DNA from 2 places in the Salinivibrio sp. PR5 genome. Region 2 is predicted to be linked to the other one. Evidence: predicted binding sites of a transcription regulator. Region 2 holds the regulator's gene; the other holds the start of a gene.

Region 1 (7,470 bases), on a different contig from region 2:
TTGCAGCATGGCTTAGCAAGCGTTCAACGGTGTGGGTGATTAAAGGCTTACCTGCAAGGTGTATATACTGCTTTGGACAGTCAGCCTGCATGCGACTGCCTACCCCAGCGGCGGGCACCACCGCTGTAATTCCTAGTTGCAAAGAGGCTTTTTCTACCACGCGTTTTCTCTTTGATTAGTCCGCGAGCGTGCGGATGATGGGTTATCGCGTTGCGTCGACTAAACGAAAAAAGGTTTCGTCAGGTTTAATCATGCCCAACTCATTACGGGCGCGCTCTTCAATCGCTTCTTGTCCACGTTTGAGATCCGCGATTTCGGCATACATTTGTTGGTTACGCTTCACCAGCTTTTGGTTCGCTTGTTGTTGCACCACGACGTTTGCCTGAGTGTGCCAATAATCCATAACGCCATTCTTGCCCAGCCACAATTCATATTGCAGCCACGCCAGAGTGATAAATAGCGCAACAGATAGCAGTCTCATGGTTTCACTCCTTAGGTGTTCAGTGGATCAGCAACGCCAATTATGCTAACCGCATAGGCTAGCGGATCAGGCCGCCGGTGTCATGGTTTTCTGTTTATCTGGCGCATGAAGATGCGCTCAAACGCATCTCTTATCGATTTACACGCCCTTGAATACAAAAAAGCCGCCATAAAGGCGGCTTTTGGGGTCAACAGTGAAAGGCAAGGTGCCTTTCCATCACAGCCAATCGACTGCGACTTTTATTATTGACCTTTAACTTCTTTCAGACCGTTAAACGGTGCTTTTTCACCCAGCGCTTCTTCGATACGGATCAGCTGGTTGTACTTGGCAACACGGTCAGAACGGCTCATAGAACCAGTTTTGATTTGGCCTGCTGCAGTACCAACCGCCAAGTCAGCGATGGTTGCGTCTTCAGTTTCACCTGAACGGTGAGAGATTACGGCAGTGTAGCCCGCGTCTTTCGCCATCTTGATCGCAGCCAAGGTTTCGGTCAGAGAACCGATTTGGTTGAATTTGATCAGGATAGAGTTCGCCACACCTTTCTCGATGCCTTCTTTCAGGATCTTGGTGTTGGTTACGAACAGGTCATCACCGACTAGCTGAAGTTTGTCACCCAGCAGTTCAGTTTGGTGCTTAAAGCCATCCCAATCTGACTCGTCTAGACCGTCTTCGATAGACACGATTGGGTACTCTTCAGCCAGTTTCGCCAGGTAGTGGTTAAACTCTTCTGAAGTAAAGGTTTTACCTTCACCCTTCATGTTGTAGATGCCTTGCTCTTTGTCATAGAACTCAGACGCGGCACAGTCCATCGCTAGGGTGATGTCTTTACCTAGCTCGTAGCCTGCTTTCTCAACCGCTTCTTTGATCGCAGCAAGCGCAGCAGCGTTTGACTCTAGGTTAGGCGCGAAACCACCTTCGTCACCAACAGCAGTGCTTAGGCCTTTGGCTTTCAGCACTTTGGCTAGGTTGTGGAATACTTCCGCACCAATGCGCAGTGCTTCTTTCAGGGTTTTCGCACCCACAGGTTGGATCATGAACTCTTGGATATCAACGTTGTTGTCCGCGTGCTCACCACCGTTGAGGATGTTCATCATTGGTAGAGGCATTGAGAACTGACCCGCAGTGCCGTTTAGTTCAGCGATGTGCTCAAACAAAGGCATGCCTTTCGCTGCCGCAGCTGCTTTTGCGTTAGCCAGAGAAACCGCTAGGATCGCGTTAGCACCGAACTTAGATTTGTTCTCAGTGCCGTCAAGGTCGATCATCACCTGATCGATGTCAGCTTGGGCTTTCGCGTCTTTACCTAGCAGTGCTTCTGCGATTGGGCCGTTAACCGCTTCAATCGCTTTCAGTACGCCTTTACCCATGAAACGTGACTTGTCACCGTCACGCAGCTCTAGTGCTTCGCGAGAACCGGTAGACGCACCTGATGGCGCTGCCGCCATACCAACAAAGCCACCTTCCAAGTGTACTTCTGCTTCTACAGTTGGGTTACCGCGTGAATCGATAATTTCACGACCTAGAACTTTAACGATCTTAGACATTGTGATTCCTCTCGTCTGTCATTGTATTCAAAAAATAAAAAGCGGCCGCCCGTAAGGACTACCGCTTCACATTTGTGTTATAGCTCACCGCGCTGCTTTTTACCTGCAGCCGCAACGAACCCAGCGAATAGCGGGTGGCCGTCGCGAGGAGTCGAGGTGAACTCTGGGTGGAACTGACAGGCCACAAACCATGGATGTGCTGGGTTTTCGATGATTTCTACCAGCTTCTTGTCTGCCGACAAGCCCGATACAAGTAGACCGGTTTTTTCCAATTGTGGACGCAGCAAGTTATTCACTTCGTAGCGATGACGATGGCGCTCGTGGATTTGAGTGTTGCCATATAGCTGATGCGCTTTAGACCCTTCAGACAGGTGGCAAAGCTGTGCGCCTAGACGCATGGTGCCGCCCAAATCAGAGGATTCGCTACGCTCTTCCACGTTACCTTCTTCATCGACCCACTCGGTGATCAGTCCCACCACTGGGTATTTGCTGTCTTTGCTGAATTCGGTGGAGTTAGCTCCTTCCATCCCAGCAACATTACGGGCGTACTCAATTAACGCCACTTGCATGCCTAAACAAATGCCAAGATAAGGCACTTTGTTTTCACGCGCATATTGTGCGGCAAGGATTTTGCCTTCGACGCCGCGATCGCCAAAACCACCCGGAACCAAAATCGCATCTAAACCATCGAGCAGCTCAGTGCCGCGGGTTTCGAGATCTTGTGAGTCAACATACTTGATGTTGACAGTCAGACGATTTTTCAATCCGCCATGCTTCAGCGCTTCGTTGACAGATTTATACGCGTCAGGCAGTTCGATGTACTTACCCACCATACCAATGGTGACTTCGCCCATTGGATTGGCTTCTTCGTAAATAACTTGTTCCCATTCAGACAGGTCGGCTTCTGGCGCTTGGATACCAAAGCGCTGACAAACCAAGTCGTCCAGCCCTTGAGAGCGAATCAATGAAGGAATTTTGTAGATTGAATCCACATCCTTCATGGTGATAACCGCTTTCTCTGGTACGTTACAGAACAGTGCAATTTTTGCACGCTCATTGGCTGGAATTGGACGCTCACTACGGCAAACAAGGACATCCGGCTGGATACCAATCGATAGAAGCTCTTTTACCGAGTGCTGGGTAGGCTTGGTTTTCACTTCACCCGCCGCTGCCAAGTATGGCACCAAGGTAAGATGCATAAACATCGCACGCTCACGACCGACTTCCACTGTCAGTTGGCGAATCGCTTCAAGGAATGGCAGTGATTCAATATCACCGACAGTGCCGCCAATTTCCACGATCACCACGTCGTGACCTTCACCACCGGCGATGATACGGTCTTTGATCGAGTTAGTGATGTGTGGAATCACCTGAATGGTGGCTCCCAGGTAATCTCCGCGGCGCTCTTTGCGCAGAACATCCGCGTATACGCGACCAGAGGTAAAGTTATTACGCTTGGTCATTTTGGTGCGGATAAAGCGCTCATAGTGACCGAGGTCAAGGTCGGTCTCGGCGCCGTCTTCCGTGACGAATACTTCCCCGTGCTGGGTAGGGCTCATTGTCCCTGGATCCACGTTGATATAAGGGTCGAGTTTCATGATGGTGACGTTGAGGCCACGCGCTTCAAGAATGGCTGCCAATGAGGCTGCAGCAATACCCTTACCGAGGGAGGATACAACACCGCCCGTAACAAAAATGTAATTCGTCGTCATGCTAAACCTGAGAGTTGGATTTAGAGGAAATTAATGGAAATCTGGACGGGAAGTCATGATACCAGACCCCACTCACTCCCACAACGTGAAAACTATCACACACCATACTGTTTTTATTTGTCGCAAATCAATGATGAAACTTACAGCGTGTTGCTTTTTTCCTGCTTTTTGACCTGTTGCCACGCTGATTCCAGTTCATCTAACTGACATTCTTGAATATTTTTTTCATCATTGCGTAATTTAGTTTCAACTTGACGGAAACGTCGTTCGAATTTTTGATTCGCGTTACGCAACGCGGATTCCGCATCCGTGCCTACATGGCGTGCCAGATTCACCACCGAAAACAATAAATCGCCGATTTCTTCTTCCACCCGCGCGGGGTCTACCGGCGTGATTGCCAGCTCTTGCTCAACCTCGGCAATTTCTTCGCGCACTTTATCGAGCACCGGCGCTACCGCATCCCAATCAAACCCCACTCGCGCACAACGCTTTTGCAGTTTGTGCGCACGCACCAGTGCGGGAAGACCTAACGTAACGCCGTCTAACACGCTAGTGGGTTGTTCTGACGCCGCTTTGTCGGCACGCTCCTGAGCTTTAATCCCTTCCCAGTCAGGGCCGTGCAGCGGTTCACCTTGGCTGTCTTTAGGCCCAAAGACATGCGGGTGACGACGGGTGAGCTTGTCACAAATCGCCCCCACGACGGCATCAAAATCAAAGCGATTTTGCTCGCGTCCCAATTGACTGTAGAACACTATTTGAAAGAGTAAATCGCCTAATTCATCTTTTAGGTCCGACCAGTGTTCACGCTCAATGGCATCGGCCACTTCGTAGGCTTCTTCGAGCGTGTGAGGCACGATAGAGGCAAAGGTTTGGGCTTTGTCCCAATCGCACCCTTTTTGAGGGTCGCGCAAGGTCGCCATGATAGTCAGTAAATCGTCAATCGACGCCATACTTCGTTATCCTTAAAAAAACGCCCTGTCGATAACAGGGCGTGATGTTTATCTGAGTCGTTTGGCCTCTACCACATCCTTGACTTGCTCCAACCGATTCACAATTCGGCTAAGCGTGTCGAGATCGGAAATCTCTAAATCAAAGTCCATGATAGACATCTGCTTTTTGTAATCGACGCGGCTTTGCATGCCCGCAACGCGGACTTTTTCATTGCTGAGCACGGTATTAATGTCTTTGACTAATCCGGTCCGTTCATTGGCGGATAAACGAATGCGCACATGGTATTGCCCGACATGCCCTTTTCCCCAAACGGTGGCGATGATTCGCTCCGGCGCATGGTGACGAAGTTCGTTGAGCTGCTCACAATCCGCACGGTGCACTGAAATACCACGTCCTTGGGTCACAAAGCCCATAATGTCATCACCCGGTAGCGGCTGACAGCAACGCGCGAGGTGGGTCATCAGGTTATCAACCCCTTCAACCACCACCGCATCACGATGGGTTTTTCCACCTACGGTTTTTTGTTCACTTTGCTGAAGTTTTTCCAGCAACTGTTGCTCTTCTTCTTCCAAGCTTGGCTTGTTGATCAGGCTGTTAATGTGATTAACCACCTGATTGATGCGCAGATCGCCACTTCCGACCCCCGCATACAGCTCTTCCAGTGAATTCACATTGAAGCGCTTGAGCGCCAAACTCGCATCTTTACTGGCACCGCCAATTTTTTGTAGTTCGGTATCGAGAATTTCTTTACCCGCGGCAATGTTTTTATCTCTGTCTTGTTTGCGGAACCAAGCGTTGATTTTTGCCCGCGCTCGGCTCGAATTCACAAAGCCTAAGCTTGGGTTCAGCCAGTCACGTGAGGGGTTGGGCTCTTTTTGGGTGATAATTTCAACCTGATCCCCCATCTGTAAGTGATAGGTGAAAGGCACAATGCGTCCTTCTACCTTGGCACCAATGCAACGATGGCCAACTTCGGAGTGAATGTGGTAGGCAAAGTCGAGCGGCGTCGCACCGCTTGGCAAGTCGACCACATCACCACGCGGTGTAAAGGCATACACGCGATCATCAAAGACTTGGCTACGCAACTCATCCAGCATTTCGCCTGAGTCTGACATCTCTTCTTGCCACGCCAAGAGTTTTCGCAGCCAGGTAATTTTCTCATCATAGCCACTGCGTCCACTGGCCGAGCCTTCTTTGTACTTCCAGTGCGCCGCCACCCCGAGCTCCGCATCATCATGCATTTGACGGGTGCGAATTTGAATTTCGACCGGTTTGCCTTCCGGCCCCAATACGACGGTATGAATCGACTGATAACCGTTGGGTTTGGGGTTGGCGACGTAATCATCGAACTCTTTCGGCAAGTGACGATATTTGGTGTGCACCGCGCCCAATGCGGCGTAACAGTCTTGTAGTTCTTCGGCGATAATGCGCACCGCACGTACATCAAACAGCTCATCAAACTGCAGATTTTTTTTCTGCATTTTGCGCCAAATACTGTAGATATGCTTGGGACGGCCATAGACTTGCGCGTTGATGTGTGAGGCTTCCATCGCCTGCTGCAGATCATTGACAAACGCGGTAATGTAGTTTTCGCGATCGATACGCCGTTCAGCCAGTTGCTTCGCGATTTGTTTATAGGTCTGCGCATGCTGGTAGCGGAAGGCGTAGTCTTCGATTTCCCATTTTAACTGACCGATACCGAGACGGTTGGCCAAGGGTGCATAGATGTTGGCACTCTCTTTCGCCGCCTGCAAACGCACCTCTTCCGGTGCATCTTTAACTTCACGCAGATAGCAAATACGCTCAGCCAGCTTGATCACCACGCAACGGAAATCTTCGACCATAGACAGTAACATGCGGCGAACATTATCCACCTGTGCTGAGGTTGCTTCGGCATCGGTTTGGGTATTCAAATGACGGATGGCGGCAGTTTGCTGCACGCCCTCAATCAGTTTGACAATCGCGGGCGAATAGCGCTCTTCCAAGGTATCGAGCGCCAGCAATTTGGCTTCCACCACCGGGAAGAAGAGCGCGGCGAGGAGCGTGTCGGCGTCCATACTCAGGGTCACCAAGATTTCAATCATCTCTCGGCCACGCCACAGCGGTTGGCTCAGCGCCGTTTCATCCCCTAACGTACGACAATAATTGTACCCATCCAGCAGTGCTTGAGCGGTTGAGGCGTCTTGTCCTAACCGCGCAATCCAAGTTTGAAGATCAAAGGCTTCATCTTCATGCAGATGGGCTTCTCGTACCGCAACCATAACTGTTCCTATCCTTATCTTTCGCCTCAGCGAAAGAGGCATATCCATGTTTAACCGCGTGGCTTTAGATCGAACACATCATTGACGACGCCTAGCGTCGAAACAGTGCCATGGATTCCAAATGCCCTGTTTGCGGAAACATATCAAGCATACTCAAGCGAGTTAGTTGGTAACCCTGTGCCAACAACACGCGACTATCCCGCGCCAGCGTTGCTGGGTTGCAGGACACGTAAACAATGTGTGTAGCGCTAGATTGTGCCACAAAGTCCATCACTCCGGCAGCCCCTGCTCGGGCAGGATCGAGCAGGATTTTATCAAATGCGTGCTGTGTCCAGTCCCCATTCAGCGTCTCACCATTGAGATCCGCTTGGTAAAACTGCGCATTGCTCACTTGGTTGACCTTCGCATTATCCTGAGCTTGCGACACCATCTCCTCAACCCCTTCTACCCCAATCACGGTTTTCGCCCGTTTCGCCATGGGGATGCTGAAGTTGCCAAGACCACAAAACAGATCCAACACCACA
Region 2 (7,470 bases):
ATTCGCGCCGGTATTGTAAACCGTAACCGTCAATTGACCGGTGCCAGTGGGGATGCACCATTTGGTGGTCCGGGCGCGTCGGGTAACCTGCGTCCAAGTGCTTATTATGCCGCCGATTATTGTGCCTACCCTATGGCATCGATGGAAGGCGAGCAGGTCACCTTGCCCGAGAGCTTTGCGCCGGGGATCACGCCTCTTGATTAAGGAGAATAACATGGATAGTTGCCAAGCGTTATTTGACAGATTGTGGCAAGACTACACACAGCGTCTTTGCCCTTCTGCGCAGAAAGTGCATGGGTTGCTCGAAGAAGGCCAACCCCTGATCAATGATCACATTGCACTGCGCACCTTTGCACTGCCTAATGTAGGGCTGGACAAGCTTGCCCGTCCTTTTATTGCGTTGGGCTATGAACCGAAAGGTGAGTACACCTTTGAAGCGAAGAAGCTCAACGCACGTCACTACGAGCATCCCGACCCTTTGATGCCGAAAGTGTTTATTAGTGAATTGATGGTCGGCCAATGCTCGACAAGATTGCAATCTATCGTGCGCGACTTAGTGGCGAATGTGGATGATGATGCGCTGAAAGGGAGCGATTTTCTTCATCAAGGACGTTTGTGGGAGTTGGATTGGCAAACCTACAAGACGTTAGCGGATGAAAGTGAATATGCAGCTTGGGTGGCAGCGCATGGCTATGGGGCGAACCACTTTACCGTCAGCGTGAATCAGCTGAACAACCATGATAGCTGTCAAGCGGTCAACGATACCTTGCGCCAAAATGGGTTTACCATTAACGAATCTGGCGGGGAGGTCAAAGGGGATGCATCAGTCTTTTTGGAGCAATCCTCGACGATGGCTGATCGCGTGCCGGTGCAATTTAGCGATGCACGCCATGATATTCCGGGGGGGTTCTACGAGTTTGCGAAACGGTATCCGCTTCCGGACGGTGAACTTTATCAAGGTTTTGTCGCCGCCTCGGCTGATAAAATCTTTGAAAGTACGCATCAATAGTGGCGAGAGAAGAAAAGGAGAGCGATGCTCTCCTTTTTTGGGTGGCTGTGTTTAGCGACTTTCAATATCGAGCCAGAATTTATCGTCAATCGCCTGAGTTTCATTACTCAGATGTGGGTTGTCGACGCGAATAAAGGTGCGCTCACCAATATTGGCTTTCTCAAAGGTCTCTTTTACCAGAGGCGCATTCTCAAAAAATTCGATGAAGGATCCGTCTTGATAGGCGGCCGCAAAGGCATCATTGAGCATGGTCGCCACCTCTGGGTTTTGGGGCGATACAAACAAGAACATCGGGAAGCGATAGATCAGCATTAAGTGCGGATCGACCAACAGATTTGCATATTGAGGTCGCTCTGCCAGCTCGCTAAAAGGCTCAATCAAAGCACGCGGGAAGAGGTCAGCCCGTCCGGTATCGACGGCTTTAAAGATATTCTCAAAGCTTGATATTTCTCGAACCCGAAATCCCGCCGACTGCAAGACCTTCACATCCGCCCAGCCTTGCCCTTGGATCATGGTCAGATTATTGAGCCCTGCTTGGTCACTGATTTGTGCAAGCTTGGGTTCGGTGGCTTGATTGGTAATGAACAAGCGATGGCCTAATAGACCCCGAAAAACTGGATAACGGATGGGAAGTAATTCTGACTCAAGGGTACGGTCGGCCCCGAGCCAATCTACCGTCAGTCGTCCTTGTTTCAGCATTTCTACTTTACGAGACTGAGAGCCAATTTGGCCTTGAAAGGGCTGTAACGTGACAGACTTACCCGATTTTTCCGCTAAAAACTCAATCAAGTCGATAGCGTATAAATCGAGGGCAGAGCCAGCCCGTGGTTCTGGGTGGACAATGGTGATATTCGCCGCAGCAGTTGAAGAAACCGCCGCGAGTAGCAATGCAGCAAGGGTGTGACGTAAGCTTCTCATAAACGACATCCTGTTAATCAGTTGTTAGATGGGTCGTTTTTGAAGTGTAGAACTTAGGTAATGAGTTTCCAGTCAATAAAAATAAAAAACCGACGCAAAAGCGCCGGTTTTATCGCAACACGCGAGGATTAGCGTGTGCCGTAAACCACAATGGTTTTACCGTGAGCTGAGATAAGATTCTGCTCTTCCAGCATTTTAAGGATACGCCCAACCGTCTCACGCGAACAGCCAACAATTTGACCGATTTCCTGACGCGTGATCTTGATTTGCATGCCGTCAGGGTGAGTCATGGCGTCAGGTTGCTTCGCCAAGTTCAGTAGGGTTTGTGCAATGCGGCCGGTCACGTCCAGGAAGGCAAGGTCTCCCACTTTCTGGCTGGTCACTTGCAGGCGACGCGCCATCTGAGAGGAGAGACGCATCAAAATGTCTGGGTTAACTTGGATCAGCTGGCGGAATTTCTTGAATGAAATTTCTGCCACTTCGCAAGGTGATTTCGCACGTACCCATGCGGTGCGCTCTTGGTCCTCTTCGAACAGACCAAGTTCGCCGATGAAGTCACCTTGGTTAAGGTAAGACAGGATCATCTCCTTGCCTTCTTCATCTTTGATTAGTACGGCCACAGAACCTTTCACGATGTAGTACAAGGTCTCCGCCTTTTCCCCTGCATGGATCAGAGTACTTTTGGACGGGTACTTGTGAATATGACAATGTGAAAGGAACCACTCGAGTGTAGGGTCTGTTTGAGGTTTTCCTGGAACCATATAACTTATTTCCTCTGCATGTGTTGCCCGGCAACGACGTCCTGTCTTTGTCTGAATGGAAACCCATCAGTCCAATGCACAGAATACGAGGTCTTGGCGCAGGCTACAAGCTCACTGTATGTTAACAAGAGTGTATCTTTTTTCTATCTGGATTTCTTGATTTTGATCTAAGCCAACCGCCTAAAAATTCGGCAAAAATGTGGCTAAGATCACGACCTGAGAAGTAATACACGTTAAGTGCGCTACGGCGCTTAACCTATCTTGCCTTTCTCAATCAACTGTTGGATCAAGGGGCGAATAATCAGCTCCATCGCAAATCCCATTTTACCGCCGGGCACGACCAGCGTGTTGTGCCGAGACATAAAGGCGCCACTGATCATTTGCAGTAAATAAGGAAAATCGACGTTCTTCATGCCACGAAAGCGGATCACGACAAAACTTTCGTCGAGTGACGGGATCCCTTTTGCATTCAGCGGGTTAGATGTATCTACGGTTGGGACGCGTTGGAAGTTAATATGCGTGCGAGAAAACTGCGGCGTAATATAGTGCAAGTAATCGTCCATGGAACGCACAATGGAGTCCGTAACGGCCTCGCGGGAATGGCCGCGGTCGCGCGTATCGCGGACAAACTTTTGAATCCACTCCAAGTTAACGATAGGCACCATGCCGATCAGTAAATCAACATGTTGGGCGACATTGACGTCACCATCCACCACTCCGCCATGCAAGCCTTCATAAAATAATACGTCGGTATTTTCAGGCAGATCTTGCCAGGGAGTGAAGGTGCCCGGCATTTGATTATAAGGCACGGCTTCATCAAAGGTGTGTAGATAACGACGATACTTGCCGGTGCCTTGTTCGCCATATTCTTTAAAAAATTGCTCAAGGCGTGGGAAGTCGTTGGCCGTGGGGCCAAAGTAGCTAATATGACGACCTTGTTCACGTGCTTTACGGATCTCAACATCCATCTCTGGCCGCGTGAAGCGGTGAAAGCTATCGCCCTCTAACCAAGAGGCTTTGATGTTCATCATATTGAACATCTTGCGAAACGCTTCGGAGGTCGTGGTTGTGCCTGCGCCAGATGAACCGGTCACAGCGATGATTGGGTGTTTAGCCGACATGACGAGCCCTGTCATTGATCAGTCTGAATTTACACCGCAGCCCACAATGGGAGGCGGTGTTACGGTCTGAGATCGCGCTGACGACGAATATCCACTGTCTCATGCAGCTCAGAGTATACAATCACGGCATCGCCGGATTTTAATTGTTCGCGCACTTGTTCAACTTTCTCAGCAAAGCTGACTTCCTGCTCACCGTAATCTGTCCCTTCCCGCAACACAAAGTGCTCAATTAAATTGGTCAAGGTTTCGGCTGGCACAGATTGCCATGGAACCATCATACTACATCACCTTTTGCTGACACCTAGATGGCACGGACGCCATCTCCGTGCTTAGGTTGTGAATTAGCTCCCATTTTACCGAATTATGCGCGTAGGTGCAGTGTATCTATGTCGATTCAGTCACAATTTATCGTGACGAATAGGGGCATCAGGTGTCGAGTTGCTCAGCTATCCACGCGGGCACTGCCTCTTCCAACCATAAACGCGGTGCACGCCAACGGCCAGTGACAAACCCAACATGTCCGCCATGGTCAGTGAGTTGATAGCGTATATTGGCCGGTAATGGCGTGGTTGGGATCACCGCGTCGGTCATAAAAGGATCGTCTTTGGCATGAATGATGGTCAAAGGGGTGCGGATCGCAGGCAACACGGATAGGCCACTGCATTGCTGGTAGTAATGATGTGCGTCCTCAAATCCATGCAGTGGTGCGGTGACGGTTTGGTCAAACTCGAATAAGGTCGCAATACGGGGCTGCTCGCCAGCTTGCCAACGACCCACTTGGGCGTGCCGCGTAAGCTTATCTGACAGGGTTTGCCGCATCGATCGGAGCAGATACGCTTGGTAGACACGTGAGAATCCTTGCTGAATGCGTAACGAGCAGGCGGCAAGGTCTAAGGGGGGTGACACTGCGCAGCCACTGGAGACGATCGGATCGTCCGCATACTCTGCCAAATAGCGCACCAGCATGTTGCCGCCTAGCGATACGCCCACAGCATGAATGGGATGCTGAGGATAACGCATGCGTAATGTGGTCAGAAAATAGCGTGCGTCTTGTGTCTCGCCTGAGTGATAAGTGCGCGGGACGCGGTTTAAGCGGCCACTGCAACTGCGAAAGTGCATCACCACACCGCACCAGCCTCGGCGCTGAAAAGCAGCCAGTAACCCATTAGCGTATGGGCTATGAAAGCTGCCAGCAAGGCCATGAAAAAGCACCACTATCGGTTGACCGGGCTTAGGTGTCTGCGTCCAAGCGAGATCGACAAAATCACCATCCGGTAAATCCAGCTGTTGCCACAAAGGAGAGAGCACGGGTTGACGCCGTATCAGCCGTGGCATGATGGTTTGTAGGTGTGGATTACGGGCGCTGGGAATCGGTTCAAAGGGCGTCATCGGCGTCTCCTCGCTCATCGTCTTTGATCACACTGGCGCGCAGGGCGGGGTAGAGCGATTTGGCCGAGGGCGAGAGCTGACGGCAATAATACGCCAACGGCGAGGGTGATTCGGTCAGCCATGTTTGTTGATTCAAGGCGTGGATGAGGTCTTGTTGCTGGAACTTCTCGAGGCTGAGCTCGAAATTCAGCATTTTTTTATATTGTCCCGCACCAACGCGCGGTTTGATATCGCGACGCAGGTTGCGGTAGGCAATCAGCAAATGCTCAGAGCGGCTGAGCGATTGTTTAAGTTGGCTGAGGCTCTCTGGGGCAAGGCCATAGCCATGGCTTTCCAACCAAGCCAGCAACAAGGCAAGGTTGACGTTGCCCTGATGCTGATCTTGCAATTTAAGACACGCCTGTTTGACGTCTTGCTTGCCGTAGTGTTGCAAACAAAACTGCCACAGATCGGCTGCATTCGCTTTGCCGGGAATTAGGCTTGATTGAATGCCGCCTCCATGGCTTCCAGTTCTTCCTGTCGCTCCATCCATTCTTGCTCTACCTCTTCCAGCGCTGATTTGGCATCAGCCTGGCGTTGTAATTGTTCCGCGAGTTGGGCTTTTTGGTCTGCGCTATAAATTGTTGGGTCGGCCAGTTTGGTCTCTGCATCGGCAATAATGGCAGAGAGCTGTTCGATTTTTGTGTCTAGGCTGTCAATTTTTTTACGAAGTGGCGCGGTTTTTTGGCGAAGTTCGGCCTCGCGACGCTTTTGTGCCTTACGATCGACCTGACGTTGCTGGGGGGCGGCTTTGTCATCGGCGTTTTGTTTTTTACTTTCCGCACGGTCGGCACGCTGTTGCTCGCCAAGCCAGCGATGGTAGTCGTGTAAGTCACCGTCAAAGGGTTGCACCGCGCCGTTGTCGACAAGATAAAGATCGTCGGTGGTCGCGCGCAGCAAAAAGCGATCATGGCTGACGATCACCATCGCCCCTTCAAACGATTGTAGGGCAAGCGTCAAGGCTTGGCGCATGTCTAAATCAAGGTGGTTAGTCGGTTCGTCAAGCAACAGCAGGTTAGGCTTTTGCCACACCAATAACGCTAATACCAAGCGTGCCTTCTCGCCTCCCGAAAAGGGACCAATGGTCTCAAGCGCTTTATCCCCCTGAAAGCCAAAGCGCCCTAAGAAGTCACGTAGCGTTTGCTCGGCTGTGGTGGGCGCAAGGCGATTCATATGTTGCAGTGGGGTTTCGTCAATGCGCAAGGTATCGAGTTGATGCTGCGCAAAATAGCCAATTTTTACTCCTTGGGAGTAACTGAGCTCACCGGCCATGGCTGGTAAGGTGCCAGCAAGGAGTTTGATCAGCGTAGACTTACCCGCACCATTGCGGCCCAACAAACCAATACGCGCGCCTGGGACTAGATTGAGGCGGATGTTTTCCACAATCGGCGTCTTGTCGTACCCCGCTGCGACCTTGTCCATCATCAAGATAGGATTTGGGAGCGCATCTGGGGTGAAGAAGGTAAAGCTAAACGGATTATCGTATTGCGCTGGCAACACCTTTTCCATCCGCTCCAGTGCCTTAATCCGGCTTTGCGCTTGGCGCGCCTTTGAGGCTTTGTAACGAAAGCGGTCGATGTAAGATTGCATGTGGGCAATTTGCTTTTTTTGCTTTTCAAACTGCGCTTGTTGTTGCGCCAGCTTCTGCGCCCGCATCTGCTCGAAGTCGGAATAATTGCCCGTGTATTCATTCAGCTGCTGATGCTCAATATGAATAATGCGGTTGACCACAGGGTCAAGAAAGTCACGGTCGTGGGAAATCAGCACCAAGGTACCGGGGTATTGCTGTAGCCATTTTTCCAGCCACATCACGGCATCTAAATCGAGGTGGTTGGTTGGTTCATCAAGTAGCAAGAGGTCGGAACGACACAGTAGTGCTTGGGCAAGGTTTAAGCGCATCCGCCAGCCGCCCGAAAACTGCGTGAGGGACCATTGCATTTGCGCCTGACTAAACCCCAAACCATCGAGCAAACTGGCGGCGCGCGCCTCAATACTGTAGCCACCAATGGCATCCAGTTTATCGTGTAAGGTCGCTACGGCATGACCGTCATCGCGTTGTTCGGCATCCGACAAGGCCATCTGCAGTTCACGGTATTCAGCATCACCATCAATGACATACTCGAGCGCACTTTTTTCCAGTGCGGGTGTTTCTTGTGCCACCCATGCTACTTGCCATTGGCTAGGATAATGATAGCTGCCCGCATCTAACGTCAGCTGGTGGCGAAGCAGCGCA

The links. Region 2 encodes CRP, which controls carbon source genes, mostly activating them, when cyclic AMP is high. Its sites were predicted from a motif close to TGTGANNNNNNTCACA; they were not measured.
Region 1: the regulator CRP is predicted to act here: its motif matches at 3,819-3,834, upstream of BZG82_RS04330 (CTP synthase).

The regions. Positions count from the first base shown of each region.
Region 1 is NZ_MUFK01000006.1:51,827-59,296, forward strand. Features, by position in the region: gene ispD (2-C-methyl-D-erythritol 4-phosphate cytidylyltransferase) at 1-160, opposite strand, end outside; gene ftsB (cell division protein FtsB) at 203-481, opposite strand; gene eno (phosphopyruvate hydratase) at 724-2,022, opposite strand; gene BZG82_RS04330 (CTP synthase) at 2,100-3,734, opposite strand; gene mazG (nucleoside triphosphate pyrophosphohydrolase) at 3,875-4,684, opposite strand; gene relA (GTP diphosphokinase) at 4,733-6,946, opposite strand; gene rlmD (23S rRNA (uracil(1939)-C(5))-methyltransferase RlmD) at 7,038-7,470, opposite strand, start outside.
Region 2 is NZ_MUFK01000005.1:75,946-83,415, reverse strand. Features, by position in the region: gene astD (succinylglutamate-semialdehyde dehydrogenase) at 1-204, shown strand, start outside; gene BZG82_RS03570 (DUF1338 domain-containing protein) at 215-1,009, shown strand; gene BZG82_RS03565 (hypothetical protein) at 1,061-1,927, opposite strand; gene crp (cAMP-activated global transcriptional regulator CRP) at 2,056-2,688, opposite strand; gene BZG82_RS03555 (phosphoribulokinase) at 2,940-3,809, opposite strand; gene BZG82_RS03550 (YheU family protein) at 3,869-4,087, opposite strand; gene BZG82_RS03545 (hydrolase) at 4,236-5,198, opposite strand; gene BZG82_RS03540 (TIGR02444 family protein) at 5,185-5,730, opposite strand; gene BZG82_RS03535 (ABC transporter ATP-binding protein) at 5,673-7,470, opposite strand, start outside.